DNA from 2 places in the Streptomyces sp. NPDC015345 genome. Region 2 is predicted to be linked to the other one. Evidence: riboswitches for the same ligand, from Rfam matches in the RefSeq annotation. Region 2 holds a riboswitch; the other holds the start of a gene.
What was found. A riboswitch is a leader RNA that binds a small molecule or an ion and turns the genes downstream of it on or off. The one in region 2 is predicted to bind cobalamin.

Region 1: linked by a shared signal. The riboswitch ahead of cobN (cobaltochelatase subunit CobN) and the one ahead of ACF062_RS02305 (ABC transporter substrate-binding protein) in region 2 are both predicted to bind cobalamin.

The regions. Positions count from the first base shown of each region.
Region 1 covers NZ_JBIBTX010000002.1:275,474-286,234, reverse strand. Annotated here, with positions in the region: gene ACF062_RS07650 (cobalt-precorrin-5B (C(1))-methyltransferase) at 1-819, opposite strand, end outside; gene ACF062_RS07645 (cobalt-precorrin-6A reductase) at 837-1,583, shown strand; gene ACF062_RS07640 (precorrin-2 C(20)-methyltransferase) at 1,711-3,237, opposite strand; gene ACF062_RS07635 (precorrin-8X methylmutase) at 3,234-3,860, opposite strand; gene ACF062_RS07630 (cobalamin biosynthesis protein CobG) at 3,872-5,287, opposite strand; cobalamin riboswitch at 5,407-5,526, shown strand; gene cobN (cobaltochelatase subunit CobN) at 5,563-9,168, shown strand; gene ACF062_RS07620 (hypothetical protein) at 9,176-9,340, opposite strand; gene ACF062_RS07615 (histidine phosphatase family protein) at 9,613-10,260, shown strand; gene ACF062_RS07610 (hypothetical protein) at 10,257-10,457, opposite strand; gene ACF062_RS07605 (hypothetical protein) at 10,649-10,761, shown strand, end outside.
Region 2 covers NZ_JBIBTX010000001.1:486,579-497,339, reverse strand. Annotated here, with positions in the region: gene ACF062_RS02350 (hypothetical protein) at 1-110, opposite strand, end outside; gene ACF062_RS02345 (MarR family transcriptional regulator) at 259-747, opposite strand; gene ACF062_RS02340 (alpha/beta fold hydrolase) at 805-1,668, shown strand; gene ACF062_RS02335 (arsenate reductase family protein) at 1,675-2,043, opposite strand; gene ACF062_RS02330 (hypothetical protein) at 2,211-2,519, shown strand; gene ACF062_RS02325 (alpha/beta fold hydrolase) at 2,638-3,600, shown strand; gene ACF062_RS02320 (haloacid dehalogenase-like hydrolase) at 3,597-4,727, opposite strand; gene ACF062_RS02315 (helix-turn-helix domain-containing protein) at 4,946-5,809, shown strand; gene ACF062_RS02310 (VOC family protein) at 5,806-6,282, shown strand; cobalamin riboswitch at 6,290-6,476, shown strand; gene ACF062_RS02305 (ABC transporter substrate-binding protein) at 6,560-7,570, shown strand; gene ACF062_RS02300 (FecCD family ABC transporter permease) at 7,567-8,592, shown strand; gene ACF062_RS02295 (ABC transporter ATP-binding protein) at 8,589-9,410, shown strand; gene ACF062_RS02290 (metallophosphoesterase) at 9,479-10,282, shown strand; gene ACF062_RS02285 (MgtC/SapB family protein) at 10,300-10,761, opposite strand, start outside.

The DNA of each region.
Region 1 (10,761 bases), on a different contig from region 2:
GCCGCCGCAGATGGTGAGGCGGTCGACGGGGTGGCGGCGTACGTACTTCAGGACCGCGCCCGCGAAGTCGCCCATGTCCAGGAGCGCGTCCTCGGGCAGGCCGTACTCGGCGACGACGGTCTTCTCGGAGGTCGAGCCGGTGCACCCGGCGACATGCGTACGCCCGGCCGCCCGCGCCACGTCCACGCCCCGCCGGATCGAGTCGATCCACGCCGAGCAGGAGTAGGGCACGACGATGCCGGTGGTGCCGAGGATGGACAGGCCCCCGAGGATGCCGAGGCGAGGGTTCCAGGTGGAGCGGGCGATCTCCTCGCCGTGGTCGACGGAGACGGTGATCTCCACGTCCCCGCTGCCGCCGTGCGCCGCCGCCACCCGCGCCACGTGGTCCCGCATCAGCTGACGCGGCACCGGGTTGATCGCGGGCTCGCCGACGTCCAGGGGCAGTCCGGGGCGGGTGACCGTGCCGACGCCGGGCCCCGCCTTGAAGACGACGCCGGAGCCGGGCGGCAGCCGCCGCACCGTGGACCGCACGAGCGCGCCGTGCGTGACGTCCGGGTCGTCGCCCGCGTCCTTGACGATGCCCGCCATGGCGTACGCGTCCGTCAGCTCCTCGGCGGCGAGCGCGAAGGCCGGCGTCTGGCCCTTGGGCAGCGTGATGGTCACCGGGTCGGGAAAGTCGCCGGTCAGCAGCGCCGTGTACGCGGCGGTCGTGGCGGCGGTCGCACAGGCGCCGGTCGTCCAGCCGGGCCGCAGACCGGTGTGCTTGAGTTGGGCGCCGCGTCCGCCCTGCGCCTCGTGCGGGCCGCTTGCCTTACTCATGAGGGGAACCGAACTCCGTGCACGTACTGATTCTGGGGGGAACGACCGAGGCCCGCCGCCTGGCGGAGCTGCTCGCGGGCGACGCGGGCCTGCGGGTGACCAGTTCCCTGGCGGGACGGGTCGCCGCGCCCCGGCTGCCGCCCGGCGAGGTCCGTGTCGGCGGGTTCGGCGGGGCCGAGGGGATGGCGGCGTGGCTGCGGGAGCACCGCGTGGACGCGCTCATCGACGCCACCCATCCTTTCGCCAAGGCCATCTCGTTCAACGCGGCGTCGGCCGCCGCCACCGCCCATGTTCCCCTGCTCGCCCTGCGCCGCCCCGGCTGGGTCGCGGGAGAGGGCGACGACTGGCACACGGTCGACTCCCTGGAGCAGGCGGCACGGGTGCTGCCCGCCCTGGGCGAGCGGGTGTTCCTCGCCACCGGGCGGATGGGCCTCGCGGCGTTCGCGGGCCCCGGGACGGCGGCCCTGTGGTTCCTCGTACGCTCCGTCGACGCGCCCGAGCCGCCGTACCCCTCCCGGATGGAGGTGCTCCTGGACCGGGGCCCGTTCACGCTCGACGGGGAGCGGGAGCTGGTGCGCCGCCACCGGGTCGACGTCGTGGTGACGAAGGACAGCGGGGGCGCGGCGACGGCCCCGAAACTTGTCGCTGCGCGCGAGGCGGGGGTTCCGGTCGTGGTGGTCCGGCGCCCTGCCCTGCCGGAGGCCGTCCCCGAGGTCGCCACACCGGAGGAGGCCGTCGAGTGGGTGCGTTCCGCTGCGTGGTGAGGTGCGGGTGCGTTGTGGCTGGTCGCGCAGTTCCCCGCGCCCCTGAAAACGGGGCTGCGCGCCCCGTCAGGGGCGCGGGGAACTGCGCGCTCGGCCACAGCACACCCGCAGACGACGCCCCACAGAATCACCCCTCGGGGTACCTGCGAGGCGTCCAGACGATCTGCTCCCTACCCCCGCGCCGCCGCGACACCCGCGTCTGCGAAGAGCCGACGATCAGGAGCGTCCGCATGTCGACCTCGGCGGGGTCGAGGTCCCCGAGGCGTACGATCCGCACGCTCTCCTCGGGGCCGCCCACATCCCGTCCGAGGACGACCGGCGTGTCCGGCGCCCGGTGTTCGAGCAGCAGCTCCCGGGCCTTGCCCACCTGCCAGGTGCGGCTGCGCGACCCCGGGTTGTAGAGCGCGAGGACGAGATCCGCCGAGGCCGCCGCGGCCAGGCGCTCCGCGATGACCTCCCACGGCTTCAGGCGGTCGGAGAGGGAGATCGTGGCGTAGTCGTGGCCGAGCGGCGCCCCCGCCCGCGCGGCGGCGGCGTTCGCGGCGGTCACGCCCGGCAGCACCCGGACCGGAATGTCCTCGTACGCGTCCTGTGAGGCCGCCTCCAGGACCGCCGTGGCCATCGCGAAGACGCCGGGGTCGCCACCCGAGACGACCGCCACGCGCCGCCCGCGCCGCGCCAGCTCCAGAGCGAACTCGGCGCGCTCGGACTCCACGCGGTTGTCGGAGCCGTGCCGCCGCTGCCCGGCGCGGTGCGGCACCCGGTCGACGTACGTGGTGTAGCCGACCAGGTCGTCGGCGGCGGCGAGCGCGCCACGCGTCTCGGGGGTCAGCCACAGCGGCCCCGCGGGGCCCGTGCCGACCACGACGACCTCTCCGCACCGCTCCGCGGGCGGTTCCGGCGCGGGCCCGCCCGTCAGGGGCGCCACCCGGCTCGGCAGCACCGCCACGGAGAAGTAGGGGACGGATTCGGGGTCCACGTCGGCGAGGCGGCCGGTGCGCTCGCCCTCCATGGTGGCCCGCTCGACATAGCGCGCCTCGTCGAGGCGGCCCGCGCTCTCCAGAGCACCGCGCACCTTTCCGAACGTACGGCCGAGCTTCATGACGACCGCCGAGTCCGTCGCCGCGAGGCGCGCGGCCAGCTCCTCCTCGGGCAGCGTGCCCGGCAGGATCGTGAGAACCTCCTCGGCCTCCACCAGGGGCTCGCCCAGGCGGGCCGCCGCCGCGCTCACCGAGGTGACGCCGGGGATCACCTCGGTCGGGTAGCGGTGCGCGAGCCGCTTGTGCATGTGCTGGTAGGAGCCGTAGAAGAGCGGGTCGCCCTCGGCGAGGACGGCGACGGTGCGCCCGGCGTCCAGGTGGGCGGCGAGGCGGGCGGCTGCCTCCTCGTAGAAGTCGTCGAGGGCGCCGCGGTAGCCGCCGGGGTGGTCGGTGGTCTCCGTGGTGACGGGGTAGACCAGCGGCTCCTCGATGTGGTCGGTGCGCAGGTGCTTCTCCGCGATCCGGCGGGCGATGGAGCGGCCGTGCCGGGCCGAGTGGTACGCGATCACGTCGGCGGCGGCGATGACCTCGACGGCGCGCACGGTCATCAGGGAGGGGTCGCCGGGCCCGAGCCCGACCCCGTACAGCTTCCCCTGGGTGTTCTGGGTGTTCACTCGGCCTCGCTCGCAATCGCGTTGATCGCCGCCGCGGCCATCGCGCTGCCGCCGCGACGCCCCCGTACGACCAGGTACTCAAGGCCCGAGCGGTGTTCGGCGAGCGCGTCCTTGGACTCGGCGGCGCCGACGAAGCCGACCGGGATGCCGAGGACGGCGGCCGGGCGTGGGGCGCCCTCCTCGATCATCTCCAGGAGGCGGAAGAGCGCGGTGGGGGCGTTGCCGATGGCGACGACGGAGCCTTCGAGGCGGTCGCGCCACAACTCCATGGCGGCGGCGCTGCGGGTGGTGCCGAGCCGCGCCGCGAGGCCGGGGACGGCGGGGTCGGTGAGCGTGCAGATCACGTCGTTGTCGGCGGGCAGCCGCTTGCGCGTGACGCCGCTCGCGACCATGTTGGCGTCGCACAGGATCGGCGCGCCGTCGCGAAGGGCCTTGCGGGCGTCGGCCACCACGCGCGGGCTGAAGGCGAGGTCGCGGACGAGGTCGACCATCCCGCAGGCGTGGATCATCCGCACCGCGACCTGGCTGACGTCGGCGGGCAGACCCGCGAGGTCCGCCTCCGCGCGGATGGTGGCAAAGGACTCGCGGTAGATCGCCGCGCCGTCCTTCTCGTAGTCGAACACTGTGCTCTCGCTCATCTCGTGGCCGTTGTTGTGGTGGTTGCGGATGTCGTACGTGCCCTCGTGACCGTCTCGGTCAGGTTCGCGCCGCTCACTGGCGCCGCCGTGCCGCCGGTGCGCACCGTCACCTCGTACCGCCCGTCCCCGGTGGCGAGGGCGTCCACCCAGTCGCCGCGCGGGTGCCCGCACCGCCGCTCGCAGCCGGAGAAGTGGACGGGCAGGCCACCGGCGCCGGGGACGGCGTCGGCGCGGACGTCGGCGAGGGACTTGGCGCAGCCGGGTCGGCCGGTGCAGGCGGAGACGCCGAGCCAGGGCGAGCGGGGGTCGGCGATGAAACCGGCGTCGGCCAGCGCGCGCAGCCTTTCGCGGGCCGCCGCGTCGTCCTCGAAGCCGGGGAGCACGAAGCCGCGCCACGGAGTGACGCGCAGTTCGTCGGCCGGGGCGGGCAGCAGGGCCCGCCACCGGGCGGCGCTCACGCGGCCGAGGGGGGCGCCGACAGCCACCGCGCGGCCGCAGACGCCGGGCAGGTGCGGGGCGGCGCCGGGCGGGCCGAAGGGGGCGGCGGCCGGTCCGGCGTCGATGCCCTGCCGCGCCAGCGCCCCGGCGAGGTCGACGGGGTGCCCCGCGGGCAGCTCCCGGACCCGCCACGCCCCGTTGCCCGCGTCGCGCGCGGCGGCGAGGAAGGCCCCGGCGGCGGCGAGAGCGGCACGCGGGGCGGCGGCGGCGGAGACCCGCAGGGCGCGGTCACCGACGCGGACGAGCGCCGTGCCGCCCGGGTCCGCGGATGCCGTGCCGCCCGAAGTCATGGACACGGCCGCTGCCCCGCCCGACTCCCCGCGCACGCACTCCGCCCCGCACGACTCCCCGGACACACACCCCGCCCCGCCCGATTCTGCGATCAAGGTCACATCGCCGCCGAGCCCGGCCACGTCCCCTCGCCCGTCGTCCAGGACGAACAGGAAGCGGCCGGAGAGCGCCGTCGTCCACTCCTCGGCGCAGAGCAGTCCGTCGAGCTCGCGGGCCCACAACTGCACGTCGGCGTGGCCGAGTCCGTCGAGCGTGGCGAGCGGCGAGGCCACGATGTTGCGGACGCGTTCGTGGCGTTCGGAGGGCAGCAGGCCCGCGTCCGCGAGAACCGCGGAGAGTTCCGTGCCGCAGCTCGCGCCGAGGCCGCGCAGCTCGATGTTGCCGCGCGAGGTGATGCTGAGGTGGCCGTCCGCGAGGCGTTCCGCCACGTCTGCCAGTATCGCCGCCTGACGGGACGTCAATACACCTGCGGGCACGCGGAGTCGGGCCAGTGCGCCGTCGTCGGCGCGGTGCAGTCGGAGCGCTCCGGGGCAGGCGTCGCCCCGGTCGCGGACCGGGGTACGTATGAGGGATTCGCCCTGGTTCGTGGAGGTTGCTCGGGTGGGCGGCATGGCGGCGAGCATACCCACGCCGTTCCGGCCGGTCGCCTCCCGAGACGGGCCGTCCCGGCAGGTGGCCGCCCCATCGGCGGCGGTCAGGACTTACTATGCAGGCGGCGGGCCGCCAGGTCCGCCGACGCCAGCGACGGCGTGGGTCCGCCAGGACCCGGGGGAGGAAGCCCGGTGCGAATCCGGCGCGGTCCCGCCACTGTGAGCCCCATCCGTGGGGCGAGCCAGGAACTCCTGCCGTCCATACGACCACCCGGGGCGCGGACACCCCGAGGAAGGCCTGCGCACGCATGCTTCTGCTGCTGTCGACCTCCGACACCGACCTGCTCAGCGCCCGCGCGGCGGGGGGTCCGGTCGACTACCGGTTCGCCAACCCGTCCCGCCTGGACCTCACCGAGCTGCCCTCGCTCCTGGCGGGCGCCGACCTCGTCGTCGTACGCCTCCTCGGTGGCGTCCGCGCCTGGCAGGACGGTCTGGACCAGCTCATCGCCAGCGGTCTGCCGGTGGTCGTACTCACCGGTGAACAGGCGCCCGACGCCCAGCTGATGGCCTCCTCCACCGTGCCGGTCGGCATCGCCGCCGAGGCGCACGCCTACCTCGCGCACGGCGGCCCCGCCAACCTTGAGCAGCTGGCCCGCTTCCTCTCCGACACCGTGCTCCTCACCGGCCACGGCTTCGACCCGCCGGCGCCCGCGCCGTCCTGGGGCCCGCTGGAGCGCACGGCGCGCGACATCGACGGCCCGACCGTCGCGGTGCTCTACTACCGCGCCCACCACATGAGCGGCAACACCGCCTTCATCGACGACCTGTGCGGCGCGATCGAGGACGCGGGCGGGCGCCCGATGCCGCTGTACGTGGCCTCGCTGCGCGCCCCCGAGCCGGAGCTGATCGACGCGCTGCGCCCCGCCGACGCCATCGTGACGACGGTCCTCGCAGCCGGTGGCACCAAGCCCGCCGAGGCCTCCGCGGGCGGCGACGACGAGTCGTGGGACGCGGGCGCGCTGACCGGCCTCGACGTGCCGATCCTCCAGGCGCTGTGCCTGACCGGGTCGCGTTCGGCCTGGGAGGAGAACGACGAGGGCGTCTCGCCGCTGGACGCCGCGAGCCAGATCGCGGTGCCGGAGTTCGACGGGCGGCTCATCACCGTCCCGTTCTCGTTCAAGGAGATCGACGAGGACGGGCTCCCGGCGTACGTCGCCGACGCCGAGCGCGCGGCGCGGGTCGCCGGCATCGCCGTACGGCACGCGCGCCTGAAGCACATCCCGGCCGCCGACAAGCGCCTGGCCCTCGTCCTGTCCGCGTACCCGACCAAGCACTCCCGGATCGGCAACGCGGTCGGCCTCGACACCCCGGCGTCCGCCGTCGCGCTGCTGCGCAGGCTGCGCGCCGAGGGCTACGACTTCGGCCCCGAGGCCGACATCCCGGGTCTCGTCTCCGGTGACGGCGACGAGCTGATCCGCGCGCTCATCGACGCGGGCGGCCACGACCAGGAGTGGCTCACCGAGGAGCAGCTCGCCGCCAACCCGGTGCGCATCCCGGCCGCCGACTACAAGCGCTGGTACGCGACGCTGCCGCAGGAGCTGCGGGACTCGGTCGAGCAGCACTGGGGGCCGCCGCCCGGCGAGATGTTCCTGGACCGTTCGCGGGTCGGCGACGGCGGTGACCCGGAGGGCGACATCGTGCTTGCCGCCCTGCGGCGCGGCAACCTCCTCATCCTCATCCAGCCGCCGCGCGGCTTCGGCGAGAACCCCATCGCGATCTACCACGACCCGGATCTGCCGCCCTCGCACCACTACTTGGCCGCGTACCGCTGGATCGCGGCCCCCGCGGCGGACGGCGGCTTCGGGGCCGACGCGATGGTCCACCTCGGCAAGCACGGCAACCTGGAGTGGCTGCCCGGCAAGAACGCGGGCCTCTCGGCGGCCTGCGGCCCCGACGCCGCGCTCGGCGACCTGCCGCTGATCTACCCCTTCCTGGTCAACGACCCGGGCGAGGGCACCCAGGCCAAGCGCCGCGTGCACGCCACGCTCATCGACCACCTCGTGCCGCCGATGGCCCGCGCCGACTCCTACGGCGACATCGCGCGCCTGGAGCAGCTCCTCGACGAGTACGCGCAGATCAGCTCCATGGACCCGGCGAAGCTGCCGGCGATCCGCGCGCAGATCTGGACGCTCATCCAGGCCGCGAAGCTCGACCACGACCTGGGCCTTGAGGACCGCCCCGACGACGACGGCTTCGACGACTTCCTCCTCCACGTCGACGGCTGGCTCTGCGAGATCAAGGACATGCAGATCCGCGACGGTCTGCACGTGCTCGGCACCGCCCCGGCCGGTGCCGACCGCGTCAACCTCGTCCTCGCGATCCTGCGCGCCCGCCAGATCTGGGGCGGCACCTCCGCCCTGCCCGGCCTGCGCGAGGCGCTCGGCCTCGACGAGTCCGCGGCGACGCGCGTGAGCGCCGACGAGGCCGAGGACAAGGCCCGCGCGCTGGTCCAGGCGATGGACGACGCGGGCTGGGACCTCGCCGCCGTCCCCCGCGACCAGGGCGAACAGGTCGCCGCGATCCTGGAGTTCGCCGCCCGCGAGGTGGTCCCGCGCCTGGAGGGAACCACCGCCGAACTGGACAACGCCGTACGGGCGTTGGAGGGCCGCTTCGTCCCCGCCGGTCCCTCCGGCTCCCCGCTGCGCGGCCTGGTCAACGTCCTGCCGACCGGCCGCAACTTCTACTCGGTCGACCCCAAGGCCGTCCCCTCCCGCCTCGCGTGGGAGACCGGCGAGGCCCTCGCCGACTCGCTCATCGAGCGGTACAGGAACGACAACGGCGACTACCCCACCTCCGTGGGCCTTTCCCTGTGGGGCACCAGCGCGATGCGCACGGCGGGCGACGACGTCGCCGAGGCCATGGCGCTGCTCGGCGTGCGCCCCGTCTGGGACGACGCGTCGCGCCGCGTCACCGGCCTGGAGGCCATCCCGTACGAGGAGTTGGGCCGTCCCCGCATCGACGTGACGCTGCGCATCTCGGGCTTCTTCCGCGACGCGTTCCCGCACACGATCGGCCTGCTCGACGACGCGGTGCGGCTCGCGGCCTCGCTTGACGAGCCCGCCGAGCACAACTACGTACGCGCCCACGCCCAGGCCGACCTGGCCGAGCACGGCGACGAGCGGCGGGCCACCACCCGCATCTTCGGCTCGCGTCCGGGGACGTACGGCGCGGGGCTGCTCCAGCTCATCGACTCCCGCGACTGGCGCACGGACGCGGATCTCGCCGAGGTCTACACGGTCTGGGGCGGCTACGCCTACGGCCGCGGGCTCGAAGGCCGCCCGGCGCGGGCCGAGATGGAGACCGCGTACAAGCGCATCGCGGTCGCCGCGAAGAACACCGACACCCGCGAGCACGACATCGCGGACTCCGACGACTACTTCCAGTACCACGGCGGCATGGTGGCGACGGTCCGCGCCCTGCGCGGCACGGCGCCGGAGGCCTACATCGGCGACTCGACGCGCCCCGAGACGGTCCGCACGCGCACGCTGGTGGAGGAGACCTCGCGGGTCTTCCGCGCCCGCGTCGTCAACCCCAAGTGGATCGAGGCGATGCGCCGCCACGGTTACAAGGGCGCCTTCGAACTCGCCGCCACCGTGGACTACTTGTTCGGGTACGACGCCACGACGGGCGTCGTCGCCGACTGGATGTACGACAAGCTCACGGAGACGTACGTCCTGGACCCGACGAACCGTCAGTTCCTCCAGGAGAACAACCCCTGGGCGCTGCACGGCATCGCGGAACGCCTCCTGGAGGCGGAGTCGCGCGGCATGTGGGCGAAGCCGGACCCGGCGGTGCTCGAAGCGCTGCGGCAGGCGTACCTGGAGACGGAAGGCAACCTGGAGGACGAGGGCTGATCCGCGGCTACTTCCCGGTGTCGCCGCACGGCGCCGCCTTCTTCGGCCGCCAGTGCCCGCACTCGCGGGCCTGGTGCGGCTGCCCCTCGGCCACCCGCGCGTCGAAGCAGGTGGCCACGCCGGTGAAGACGAGACCGCCGATCGCCGCCACGGCACCGACGGCGGTCCCCATGCGCAGCCACGCGGCCCGACGCCATCGGGCCCGCGGCTCCTTTGCCCGCGCGGAACTGCGGCTGTCCCGCGGTCGGCCCGGCCCCCGCCGCGCCGACCGCGCCGCCACCCGCCGCGCCGCACGCCCGCGGCTCGTCCGCCGCGTCCACCATCTTCAGCGTCCCGGCGGGCCCTGACGTCCCGGCGGGCCCAGGGGTCCGCCGCCGGAACCGCGTCAGCGCTCCGCGCGTCCCCTCAGCCGATACTCATGATCAGGAAGGGGGCCGTTCCGTCATGACCGGGAGCGCCGTCCGTCACCTCTACCTCGCCCGGCACGGCGAGGCCACGCCCGATGAGAGCCGCCTGACGGAGGGCGGCCGTCGGCAGGCCGTCCTTCTCGGGGAGCGGCTGCGCGGCGTTCCTCTCTCCGCGGTCCACCACGGGCCGCTGCCACGGGCCGAGGAGACCGCCCGGCTGATCGCCGGGCGGCTCGACGGCGTGCCCCTGCACCGCTCGGACGCAGCGGGTGACTACATCCCGTACATGCCGTGCGAGAACGAACTCCCCCCGGAGAGCGCCGAGTCGACGCTCCAGCGGCTCGGCGGATTTCCCGAGGAGGAGCGCGCGGGCGGGCCCGCGCTCGCCCGTGACGCGCTGGCCCGCTTCACCGGCCCGGCGCCGGGCACCGAACCGCGCCACGAACTGGTCGTCACGCACAACTTCCTCATCGGCTGGCTCGTCCGGGACGCCCTCGACGCCCCGCCGTGGCGCTGGCTCGGCCTCAACCACTGCAACGCCGCCCTGACCGTCATCCGCTACGCGCCGGGGCGGCCCGCCTCGCTGCTCTTCTACAACGACATGCGGCATCTGCCCCCTGAGCTGCGCTGGACCGGATTCCCGCCGGAGTTCCGCGCCTGCGAGCCGGGCGGCGGCGACAACTAGCGCAGGAGCGGAACGGCGACGCCGTTGATCAGCGGCCCTTCGACGGTCACCCCTTCCGAGATCAGCGTCTCCAGGTGCGGCAGCGGATTCGGGTTGGCCGCACCCCGCGGGGCCGCCGAGGCCGGGGCGGCGAGCGCGACGGTGGCCAGGGTGAGAGCCCCGAGCAGGGTGACGGCCGGAACGCGACGATGACGCATGCGGCTGACTTCTTTCTCCGGCTTCTTTCTCCGGGGGTTCAGGGGATGTTGGGGGCATCGGACGACCCGTTCGTATGATCGTCGGTGACTTCTTGGACGCGCGGGGGGTTACCCACGGCAGCGGGCCGCGACCGGCGGCCCATGCGCTTGCTCCAAGGAGGCTTGCTGTGAACAGCAGTTGGGTGCGGAAGATGTCCCGTTGGGCGCTGGTCGCGGCGGTGACGGCCACGCCGGCCGTGCTGTGTTCCGGCACGGCACACGCCGACGAGACGCACAAGGACTCGCACAACGCCCCCAGTGTCGC
Region 2 (10,761 bases):
CAGGCCGCGTCGTAGGTGGGCGTGTAGGGGGCGCCCTCCGAGTGCAGCGCCGCCAGCAGCGCGCTCGCGAGGACCGTTCCGTATACGCCCCCGAACATCCAGCTCCGCATGGCGCGCCCCTCTCTCCGTGTTCTCGCTGTTCTCGCTGTTCTCGCTGTTCTCGCTCTGCGTTTTCCGGGGCTGTCTGTGCCCTCCGGAGCTTTCAACGTTATGCAGGCCTATGTAACGGTTGGCCGTATATGTCCCATCGGTACGCGGTCATCGACTCTCGGGGCTGTCGGCGGCGTCCCGGGTGTCGGCGGCTCCCCGGGCATGGCCGAGCACCCCGCCCAGGAACCCCTTGACCGCGGTGCGCTGCTGCTCGTCGTACCCCTGGAGCAGTTCCACCGTCCGCCCGATGAGAGGGCCGAAGAAGGACTGCCCGAGCGCCACCGCCCGCTCGTCGATCTCGATCAGCACCCGGCGCCGGTCGCGCGCGTCCCGCACGCGGCGGACGTGGCCGAGCCGCTCCAGGCGGTCGATGAGGCCGGTCGTGCCCGCCGAGTGGAGGCCGAGCTCCGCGCCGAGGCGTCCCGCCGTCATGGCCGTGCCCTCCCGCCGCGCGTCCATCAGGCAGATCAGGGCGCGTACGTCGGTGGGGTGCATGCCGTTGCGCGCGGCGAAGTCGGCGGTGCGCAGGCTCAGTTCGACGGTGACGGCGCGCAGGAGGTGGACGATCTCCAGCTCCGCTTCCGGGCTGTCCGGCATGGTCTCCCTCGCATATTCTCTCGCTCAGCGAGATAATACGAGGAGGCCGACCCACCCATGACTGATCCGGCTGACCCCGAGGCGTTCCAGGCGGCCTACGACACGGTCCTCGCCAAGTGGCCCGAGGGCACCACCACGCGGACCGTGCCCACCCCCTACGGACACACGCACGTCACCGTCCACGGCCCCGCCGACGGCGCTCCGCTCGTGCTGCTGCCCGGCGGCGGAGCGACAGGCCTGAGCTGGTTCGCCAACGCCGCCGAACTCGCCCGCACGCGCCGGGTGTTCGCCGTCGACCTGGTCGGCGACCCCGGGCGCAGCATCCCGGTGGCCGAGCGGCCGGTCCGGACCGTGACCGACCTGACGGCCTGGCTGGACGCCCTGCTCGACGGGCTCGACATACCGGCGGCCGATCTGGGCGGGCACTCGTACGGGGCCTGGATCGCCCTCCACCACGCCCTGCGCGCGCCCGGCCGCGTGCGGCGCCTGGTGCTCGTCGACCCCACGCGGTGCTTCGCCGGGTTCCGCCCCGGCTACCTGCTGCGCGCCCTGCCCACGCTGCTGCGTCCCTCGGCGCGGGCGACGCGCGCCTTCCTCGCCTGGGAGACCGGCGGCGCCCCGCTCGACGCCGACTGGCTGACGCTCCAGGAGCACGCCGCCGCCTTCCCCGCCGCCAGGCCGGTCATGGGCCCGCGCCCGGCCCCGGCCACCCTGCGCACCCTGCGCCCGCCCATGCTGGTCCTCCTGGGAGGCCGCAGCCGTGCCCACGACATCCGCAAGGTCGCCTCCCGTGCCGCCGCCCTGCTCCCGGACGCGACGGTGGCGACCCTGCCCGGCGTCTCGCACCACGCGCTCCCACACGCGCGCCCGGCCGAACTCGCCCGCGCGATAACCGAGTTCCTCTCCCGTACGGCGGCGTGAAGGGAGTCAGCGGGAGAGCGCGTCGCGCACCGCCTCCTCCGTGCGGGCCACCACCGCCGTGCCGTCGTCCGCCGTGAGGATGGGGCGCTGGATCAGCTTCGGGTGCTCGGCGAGGGCCTTGATCCAGCGCGCGCGGCCCGAGGCGTCGCGCGGCCAGGCCTCGCGGTCCTTGAGGTTCAGCTCCTTGGCGGCCTGCTCCTGGGTCCGCGTGATGTCCCACGGTTCGAGCCCGAGGCGATCGAGGACGGCGCGGATCTCGTCCTCGGTCGGTACGTCGTCGAGGTAGCGGCGCACGGTGTAGTCGGCGCCCTCCGCGTCGAGCAGCGTCAGGGCGCTGCGGCACTTCGAACAGGCGGGGTTGATCCAGATCTCCATGCCCACACGCTACCTCCGGAACACCCGCACCAGGGCGCGCGGCGCGACCGTATTCGAACACCCCAAAGGGCGTCTGGCCAGCGGCGATTGTCAGTGCCTGGCGGTAGAATCACAGTAGTGTTCGAGGGCGCCCGACGGGGGGTCCCGACCGCGACAGGAGGATGCCCGTGCCCGCTGCCGCACTCACGTCGAAGCGTGTGTCCAAGACCGTACCGAAGCCCGTCCTGATCGATCTGCCGTACGTACCGAGGGAGAAGAAGGCGCTGCCCGCCGGGCGCCCGCGTGAGTGGTACGTCAACCACAACCGCCGCCTCAAGGCCATGCGCCTGGCCATCGCCCTGCTCGAGTCGGGCGTGTACCTGCCGAACCAGGCGAAGAACAGCACGATCCGAGGCATGGCCGAGGAGGTCGGCATCCACCCGCCCTCCGACATCACCTGCCACATGGTGCGCGCGCTGATGCGCTACAGCCGCTGAGGGGAGTGAACGCGCGGCCCGGGGACGGCAGTTGGCCTCCCCGGGCCGTGCCGTCTCCCCGCGCCGTCTTTCCGCCTGAATCTCCGCGTCCGCCTGTACGGTGGGTCATGCTGGGCCCATGACCCAGCCGGAACCCGTCGGCGAAATGCCGCTCCTGACGACCGTCGAACTCCCGGACGGCGCCCGCGTTCCGGTGCGCGCCCTGCGCGCCCCCGCGCCCGAGCGTTTCCTGCCGTCCGGTTCGGGACCGGCACCGGGGCCGCCCCCGGCCCCCGCGGTGCTCGTCCTGCCGGCGATGGGCACCCCCGCCCGCTTCTACCGCCGCTTCGCGCGCCACCTGCACGACGAGGGCCTCACCGTGATCACAGCCGACCTGCGCGGCCAGGGCGAGGCGACGCCGCGTGCCACCGACCGGGACGCCCGCGACCACGGCTACCGCGCGCTCGTCGAGGAGGACCTGCCCGCCGTCCTCGCGGCGGTCCGGGCCGAGCTGGGCCCCGAGCCGCCCCTGCGCCTCCTCGGCCACAGCCTGGGTGGCCAGCTCGCGCTGCTGTACGCCGCCCTGGGCTCCGGGCCGGACGTCGACGGCGTGGCGCTCGTCGCCTCGGGGTCCGTCTGGTTCCGCGCGTACGGCCCGCGGCGCGCCCCCGGTCTGCTCCTCGGCGAGCTGCTGATCGCCGCGACGGCGACCGCGCTCGGCCGCTGGCCCGGCGCCCGCCTCGGCTTCGGCGGCAACCAGCCCAAGGGCGTCATGCGGGACTGGGCGCACCAGGGGCTCACCGGCCGCTACGCCCCCAAGGGCTCCGCGCTCGACTACGAAGCGGCCCTGGCCGCCCTGGACCTGCCCGTCCTCGCCGTCTCCGTCGAGCACGACACCCTCGCCCCCGCCACCGCCCTCGACCACCTGCTCGGCAAGGTCCCCCGGGCGCGCCTCACCCGGCGCCACTACACCGCGCGGGAGGCGGGCGCCCGCCTCGACCACTTCGCCTGGACCAAGGCGGGCGGGGCGCTCGCCAAGCAGGTGGCGGCGTGGACGGCGGCCGAAGAGCGCCCCGGCCGGGGCCGGCCGCCCGGCGGCTAGCGGATCTGCTCGGGGGTGACCGTCAGCCACCGCTTGTCGGCGGTCACCTTCTGGCCCAGCTCGCGCTGCCGCCCGGCGTTCTTCTTCTTCATCCCGTCGAGCTGCTTCATGTACGCGTCCTTGCGGTTGACCCAGACGCGTACGCCGCCGTGCTCCACGTCCGCCGAGTGGAACAGCATCGGGCCGTCGCTGACCGGGGTGTCACCGGCGACGAGGACCGGCTTGCGCCACTCGTCGATGTACGTGTTGATCGCGGCCGGCTTGCCCGCGTACCAGGTCAGCGGGGCCCACAGCTTGGGCGTCAGCTCGCGTCCCGCGAGCTTCGCCCGGTCCTTCTCGCCGAAGCGGCCCTCTGCGATCTCCTTGCGGGAACTGGTCACCGCGCCCGTCCCGCGGTCCTTGAGCAGCATCGACACCCCGATGACGTTCCGCGGCTCCACGCCGTAGCCGTACTTCGGGTCGGCGAGGACCATCCGCACCAGGTCCTCGCTGGCCGCGCTGACCACGTACACCTCGATGCCGTGCGCGCGCAGCGTCTTGTAGAGCTGCCGCATGCCGTCCGACAGCTCGGGCGGCTTCACCTCGGTCCTGGTGACCTTCCCGTCCTCGTAGTACTCCGCGGGGATCGGCTTCTCGTACGCCAGCAACTCGTCGACGTACCCCTTGAGCTCCTTCAGCGTGAACCCGGAGAAGATCTGCGCGGCCCACGGGTAGCAGACCTGGTCGTCGACCTCGCACAGCCGGTTGTAGTAGCTGTAGAGGCTCTCCTTGTGCGTCGCCGTGTCCTTGAACGGGATGACCTTCAGGGACGGGTCCATGGTCTTGCGGGTCAGCACGCCCTTCATCTCCAGGAAGGGCAGCAGCGACTCCTCCAAGTCATTGCGGTACGAGGTGTTGTCCGCGTCGAAGACGGCATACGCGCCCTTGTGGTCGTTCGCGGCGATGACCTTGCCGAGCTTCTTCGCGACCGGCTCCGGCCAGTGCGACAGCTCGCGGGCGGTGGCGGCCGAGGTGTCGGCCGCCGTCGCCTCACCGGCGGGCCACAGCGCGCCGCCCGCGAGTGCGGCGGCGACGAGCGCCCCCACGCCACCGATGAGGGCCCGCTTGTTCTTGGCTCGTACTGCCATGTTTCCCGTGTCCCGCCGTTCCTGAGTGCGATGCGCGGCCCCGTCCGGAGCGGCGCGCCATGCTATGGGCCCGGCCACGGGATTCCCATGATCGAAGTCACCGGGGCGGGCGGGCATGGGGGGCGCGGTGGCGGGTAGCGGAGAGGGGCGTCGGCGGGCGCGTGCGGCCCGGGGCGAGGCCTCGGCGGTGGAGGCCGGGGCGTCGCATACTGGACCGCATGGGCTCCCGTGAGTTCGTGCGGGCCGTTCCCCGGCTCGACGGCATGGTCGTCTCCGCGGTCGGCTACCGCACCGCGGGGCAGCGGCCCGCCCTGCACCGGGGCCTGCCCTCGCCGTACCTGACGGTGATCTTCTCGCTGGACGGGGCCATCGCCACCGGCGGTACGCCCGCCCAGGCGACCGGCGCCGACGCGGTCCGCACCGACATCATCGTGGGCGGCCTCCACCAGAGCCCCGCCTACGTCGTCCAGCCCGAGCACGAGGCGGGCGTCCAGCTCGCCGTGCACCCGCTGGCGGCCCGCGCGCTCCTCGGCCTGCCCGCCGGTGAGCTCGCCGGACAGCTCGTCGTCGGCGGCACCGACGTCCTCGGCGCGCGCGCCGCCGAGGTGCGTGAGCGGCTGTGCGCCCTGGACGCCTGGGAGGACCGCTTCGCCGTCCTCGCCGACTACCTGAGGCGGCGCGCGGCCCGGCCCGCCGGAGCCGTGCGCCCCGAGGTCGCCGAGGCCTGGGCCTGGCTCGCCCGGCACCGCGGCGCCGGTACCCTCGGCGGCCTGTCCCGGCACGTCGCCCTCAGCGAGCGCCGCCTGACCGCCCTCTTCCGCGCCGAGACCGGCCTGAGCCCCAAGCAGGCCGCGCGCCTGATGCGCTTCCAGCACGCCAAGGCGGCCGTGACCCGCGCCGTCGCGGCGGGTGACCCGCCGGACCTCGCCCGGGTCGCCGCCGACACGGGCTACTACGACCACTCCCACCTCGTACGGGACTTCCGGCAGTACACGGGGGTGAGCCCCACGGGCTGGCTGGCCGAGGAGTGCCGGAATATCCAAGCCGGGGCGCACGCCGGAGGCGAAGAGTGGCAGACATGAACACCACACCTGACACCACACCTGATACCGCGCCTGACACCACACAGCACGAGCCGCTCACCACCACCCCCGCCCCCACGACCTGGCCATGCCTCCAGGCGCAGGACGCCCCCGCCCTGATCGACTTCCTCGTCGACACCGTCGGCTTCCTGCGCACGGCCGTGTACGAGGACGGCGGCCGCGTCGTCCACGCCCAGCTCGACTGGCCCGAGGGAGGCGGCGTCATGCTCGGCTCGTACGACCCCGGGACGGCCGCCGAGACCTGCGGGAAACCCGGCACCTCCGGCGCCTATGTCGTGACCGACCGGGTGGACGACCTGTACCACCGCCTCCGCGAGGCGGGCGTGAAGATCACCGGCGACATCGAGGACAAGCCGTACGGCAGCCGCGAGTTCGGCATCCAGGACCCCGAGGGAAACCGCTGGTCCTTCGGCACCTACCGGGGCGAGCCGAGGCCGGGCCCGGGCCGGTGAAGACGCGTGATAACTTGCGCAAGCCAGTCAAACCCACACCTGGGCCAGGGAATCCGGTGGAAATCCGGAACTGACGCGCAGCGGTGAGGGGGACGGGCGGGGCCACGGCCACTGGGCGTCTTCGGACGCCTGGGAAGGCGCCCCGTCCGGTTCGATCCCGAGTCCGAAGACCTGCTGGCGCCTCCGCTCGCACACCGGGCGGCGGAGGCCGTGACGCAGACCAGGCTCCGCGTATGAGCCGTGACACTCAAGGGATCGCGTGTCCTCGACAGTCCGTATGTCCGCCGTGCTCTGTACCGCACTGCTCGCGCTCACCGCCTGCGGTGGCGGCTCCGCCCAGAAGTCCGCGGGCAAGAGCGCCGACGGCTACCCCGTCACGGTCGCCTCCTGCGGCAAGGAGGCCGAGGTCCAGGCCCCGCCGAAGCGCGCCGTCTCCCTCGACCAGGGCTCCACGGAGATCCTGCTCTCCCTCGGCCTCGCCGACCGCATGGCGGGCACGGGCACCTGGACCGACCCCATCCCGAAGCACCTGGAGAAGGAGAACGCGAAGGTCGAGCGGCTCGCCGACCGCTACCCCGCCCTGGAGAAGGTCCTCTCCAAGGAGCCGGACTTCGTCAGCGCCTCCTTCCTCTACACCGTGGGCAAGGGCGGCGTCGCCGACCGCGCGAAGTTCACCGAACTCGGCGTGCCCGTCTACGTCTCGCCCACCGACTGCGCGGGCAAGGACAACGACGGCGGCGGCGACGGCAAACGCGTCAAGACCCTCACCATGGACACCGTCTACGGCGAGGTACGCGACCTCGCCGAGGTGTTCGGCGTCGAGAAGCGCGGCGAGAAGCTGATCGCGGACCTGAAGGGCCGCGTCGCGAAGGCCACGAAGGACATCGACGCGTCCGGTGTCTCGCTCCTGTACTGGTTCGCCAACTCCGACGCCCCGTACATGGCGGGCTGCTGCGGCGCCCCCGGCATCATCACCCGCGAACTCGGCGCGAAGAACGTCTTCGACGACACCCGCGAGGAGTGGCCCCAGATCAACTGGGAGACCGTCGCCGACCGCGACCCCGACGTCCTCGTCATCGGTGACCTCACCCGCAAGTCGCAGTCCGCGGAGAGCGCCGCGGCGAAGATCAGGTTCCTGGAGTCCAACCCCGCGACCAAGAACCTCACCGCCGTCAAGAAGAAGCGCTACGTACTCCTCAGCGGCCAGGCCATGAACCCCACGATCCGCACGGTCGACGGCATCGAGCAAGTGGCCGCCGGCCTGCGGAAGTTCGGGCTGGCGAAGTGAGCCCGGTCGCCCCCGTCCGGCATGGGCTGCTGTGGCTGGCCGGCGGCGCCGCGCTCGTCCTCTCGGTGGCGGTCGCCGTCACCATCGGCCCCGCCGACATCTCGGTCCCCGACGTGTTCTCGGCGCTCGCCGCGCACCTCGGCTGGGGCGAGGCACACCTCACCCCCATCAGGGACGGCATCGTCTGGAACCTGCGGCTGCCCCGCACCCTGCTCGCCGCGGTCTGCGGCGCGGGCCTCGCGGTCTGCGGCGCGGTCATGCAGTCCCTGCTCCGCAACCCCCTCGCGGACCCCTTCGTGCTCGGGGTGTCGTCCGGGGCGTCCACCGGAGCGGTCGCGGTCGTCGTCCTCGGTGTCGGCGGGGGAGCGCTGTCGATCTCGGCGGGCGCCTTCGTGGGCGCGCTCTGCTCGTTCGCGCTCGTCCTCCTGCTGAGCCACACACTCGGCGGCACGACGGACCGCGTCGTACTGTCGGGCGTCGCCGCGATGCAGCTCTTCTCCGCGCTGACATCGTTCGTCATCCTCACCGCGGGCGACGCGGAGACCACCCGCGGCGTGCTGTTCTGGCTGCTCGGCTCGCTCAGCGGGGCGGGCTGGACGGACGTGTGGCTGTGCGCGGCGGTCCTCGCCGCGGTGCTGCTCGTCTGCCTCGGTCACGCCCGTACGCTCGACGCCTTCGCCTTCGGGCAGGAGGCGGCGGCGACACTGGGCGTACGGGTGGCCCGCACCCGCCTGGTCCTGCTCTGCGTGACGGCGCTGCTGACCGCCGTCCTGGTCAGCTCGGCGGGCGCCATCGGCTTCGTGGGCCTGGTCCTGCCGCACGCGGCCCGCGCCTTCACCGGCTCGGGGCACGCCCGGCTGCTCCCGGTCACGGCACTCACCGGCGCGGTGTTCCTGGTCTGGGTGGACACCCTGGCCCGCACGGCCCTGGACCCGCAGGAGGTCCCGGTGGGCGTCGTGACGTCACTCATCGGCGTACCCGCGTTCGTGGTGGTGCTGTACCGGACGCGGAGGGCGACATGACGACGTACGAGGTAACGGCGGACGCCCGGGGCGGTCTGCGCGCCGACCGGGTCACCCGCGAGGCCGGCGGCCGGCTCGTCGTCGACGGCGTGAGCCTCGCCCCGCCGCCCGGCGCCACGGTGGGCCTCCTCGGCCCCAACGGCTCCGGAAAGTCCACACTCCTGCGGATCCTCGCCGGAGTCCTCGCCCCCGCCTCGGGGGTGGTCACCCTGGACGGCCACCCGCTGCCCGACACCCCGCGCCGCACGGTGGCACGCCGTATCGCGGTGGTCGAGCAACACGCCACCACGCAAACCGAGTTGACTGTACGAGACGTCGTACGCCTCGGCCGCATCCCGCACCGCCGCGCGTGGTCGGCCCCCACGCCCCACGACGAGCGGGCCGTACGCGAGGCCTTGGCGCACACGGGCCTCACCGACCGCGCGGCCCAGTCCTGGCACACGCTCTCCGGCGGCGAACGCCAACGTGTCCAGATAGCCCGCGCCCTGGCCCAGGAGCCCCGCGAACTCCTCCTGGACGAGCCCACCAACCACCTCGACATCCAGCACCAGCTCGACCTGCTCTCCCTGGTCGCCGAACTCCCCGTCACCAGCGTGATCGCCCTGCACGACCTCAACCTGGCGGCGATGTTCTGCGACCACGTACTGATCCTGAAGGACGGCACGGCGTACGCGGCGGGCACGCCGACGGAGGTGATCACGGAGGAACTCATCGCGGAGGTCTACGGCGTACGGGCGGTGGTGACCCGCGAGGACCCTCCCTCCGTCCGCTTCCTGCGAGGCCCGGTACCAGTCCAGCCGCGCACGACCGGCACTTAACGCGGAACGGCCGGCGGCCGTAGGTTCACGCCGAAGACCGTGAACCACGCGAGGAGGAGCCCGCAGCCATGCGAGCGCAGCCACAGGAACGGACGACCGCGGTGATCGCCCACGTGAGCGACACCCACATCGATACGCACGAGGAGGACGGCGGCCGCAGCGTCGCCCGCACCCGCGCGGTCATGGAGTACCTGAACACCCTCCCGTACGACCTGGACGCGGTCATCGTCACGGGCGACATAGCCGACCACGCGGCCCCTTCGGAGTACGAGGCGGCCCGCGAACTCCTTGCGACCCGCCACCCCCTGCTGACCTGCCCCGGAAACCACGACGACCGCGCGGCGTTCCGCGCACACCTGCTGGGCGAGCCGCCGAGCACGGCCCCCGTCAACCACTCCCGCACGACGCCCCGCTTCACTCTCGCCCTCTGCGACACCTCGGTCCCCGGCGAGGACCACGGCAGGCTGGCCGACGAGACCCTGACCTGGCTGACGAACACCCTGGCGGCGGCCCCGGCGGATGTACCGGCACTGATCGCCTTCCACCACCCGCCGACCACCCTGCACACGCCGTACGTCGACGAGATCCGCCAGTTCGACGAGACCCGCCTGGCCGCCCTGACGGCCCGCCACCCCAACATCACGGCATTCCTGGCGGGCCACGCCCACACCCCCGCGGCAACGACCTTCGCGGACCGCCCGCTCCTGGTGGCCCCCGGCGTCGTCTCGACCCTCCGCCTCCCCTGGGAACCCCAGACGGACGCGGCCCATCACGTACACCGGGACTTGCCGCCGGCGGTGGCTTTCCATGTCCTGGACGAGACGGGCCGCCTGACTACGCACTACCGGGCGGTGCCGCTCGACCTGCACTGAGCCGCTCCGACATGCCCTCACTCGTCCCGGGAGTCGTCGCGTCGGCAGGCCACCACGCCGGGCACATCGGCGAACCGAACGGTCAGCGCTCCGAGGTCCCCGCGTCCCACGACGGAGATGAGCACCTCGGCCGTGTGCTCGGCGTCGCCCGTGGAGACCGTCCGCAGCCCGTCGACGACGAACCCGGCGGCCTCGCACTGCGCGAGGAGTTCATGCAGCAGCCGAGGACGCCACAGATAGGTGATCCGGTAACCGGCGGGCACCGATCTCAGCGCGGGCAGCCGGTGGGCGAGGGGTCGTACCCCGTAGGAGACGAGGAAGTAGGCGGCGGTCGCGAGGACCGCGAGCAGCGGCAGCCCCGCGGCGGCCGCCGAACCCACGGCGGCGGTGAGCCAGATGGTCGCCGCGGTGGTGAGGCCCTGCACCGAGCCGCGCTGCACGAAGATGACGCCCGCCCCGATGAAGCCGAGCCCCGAGAC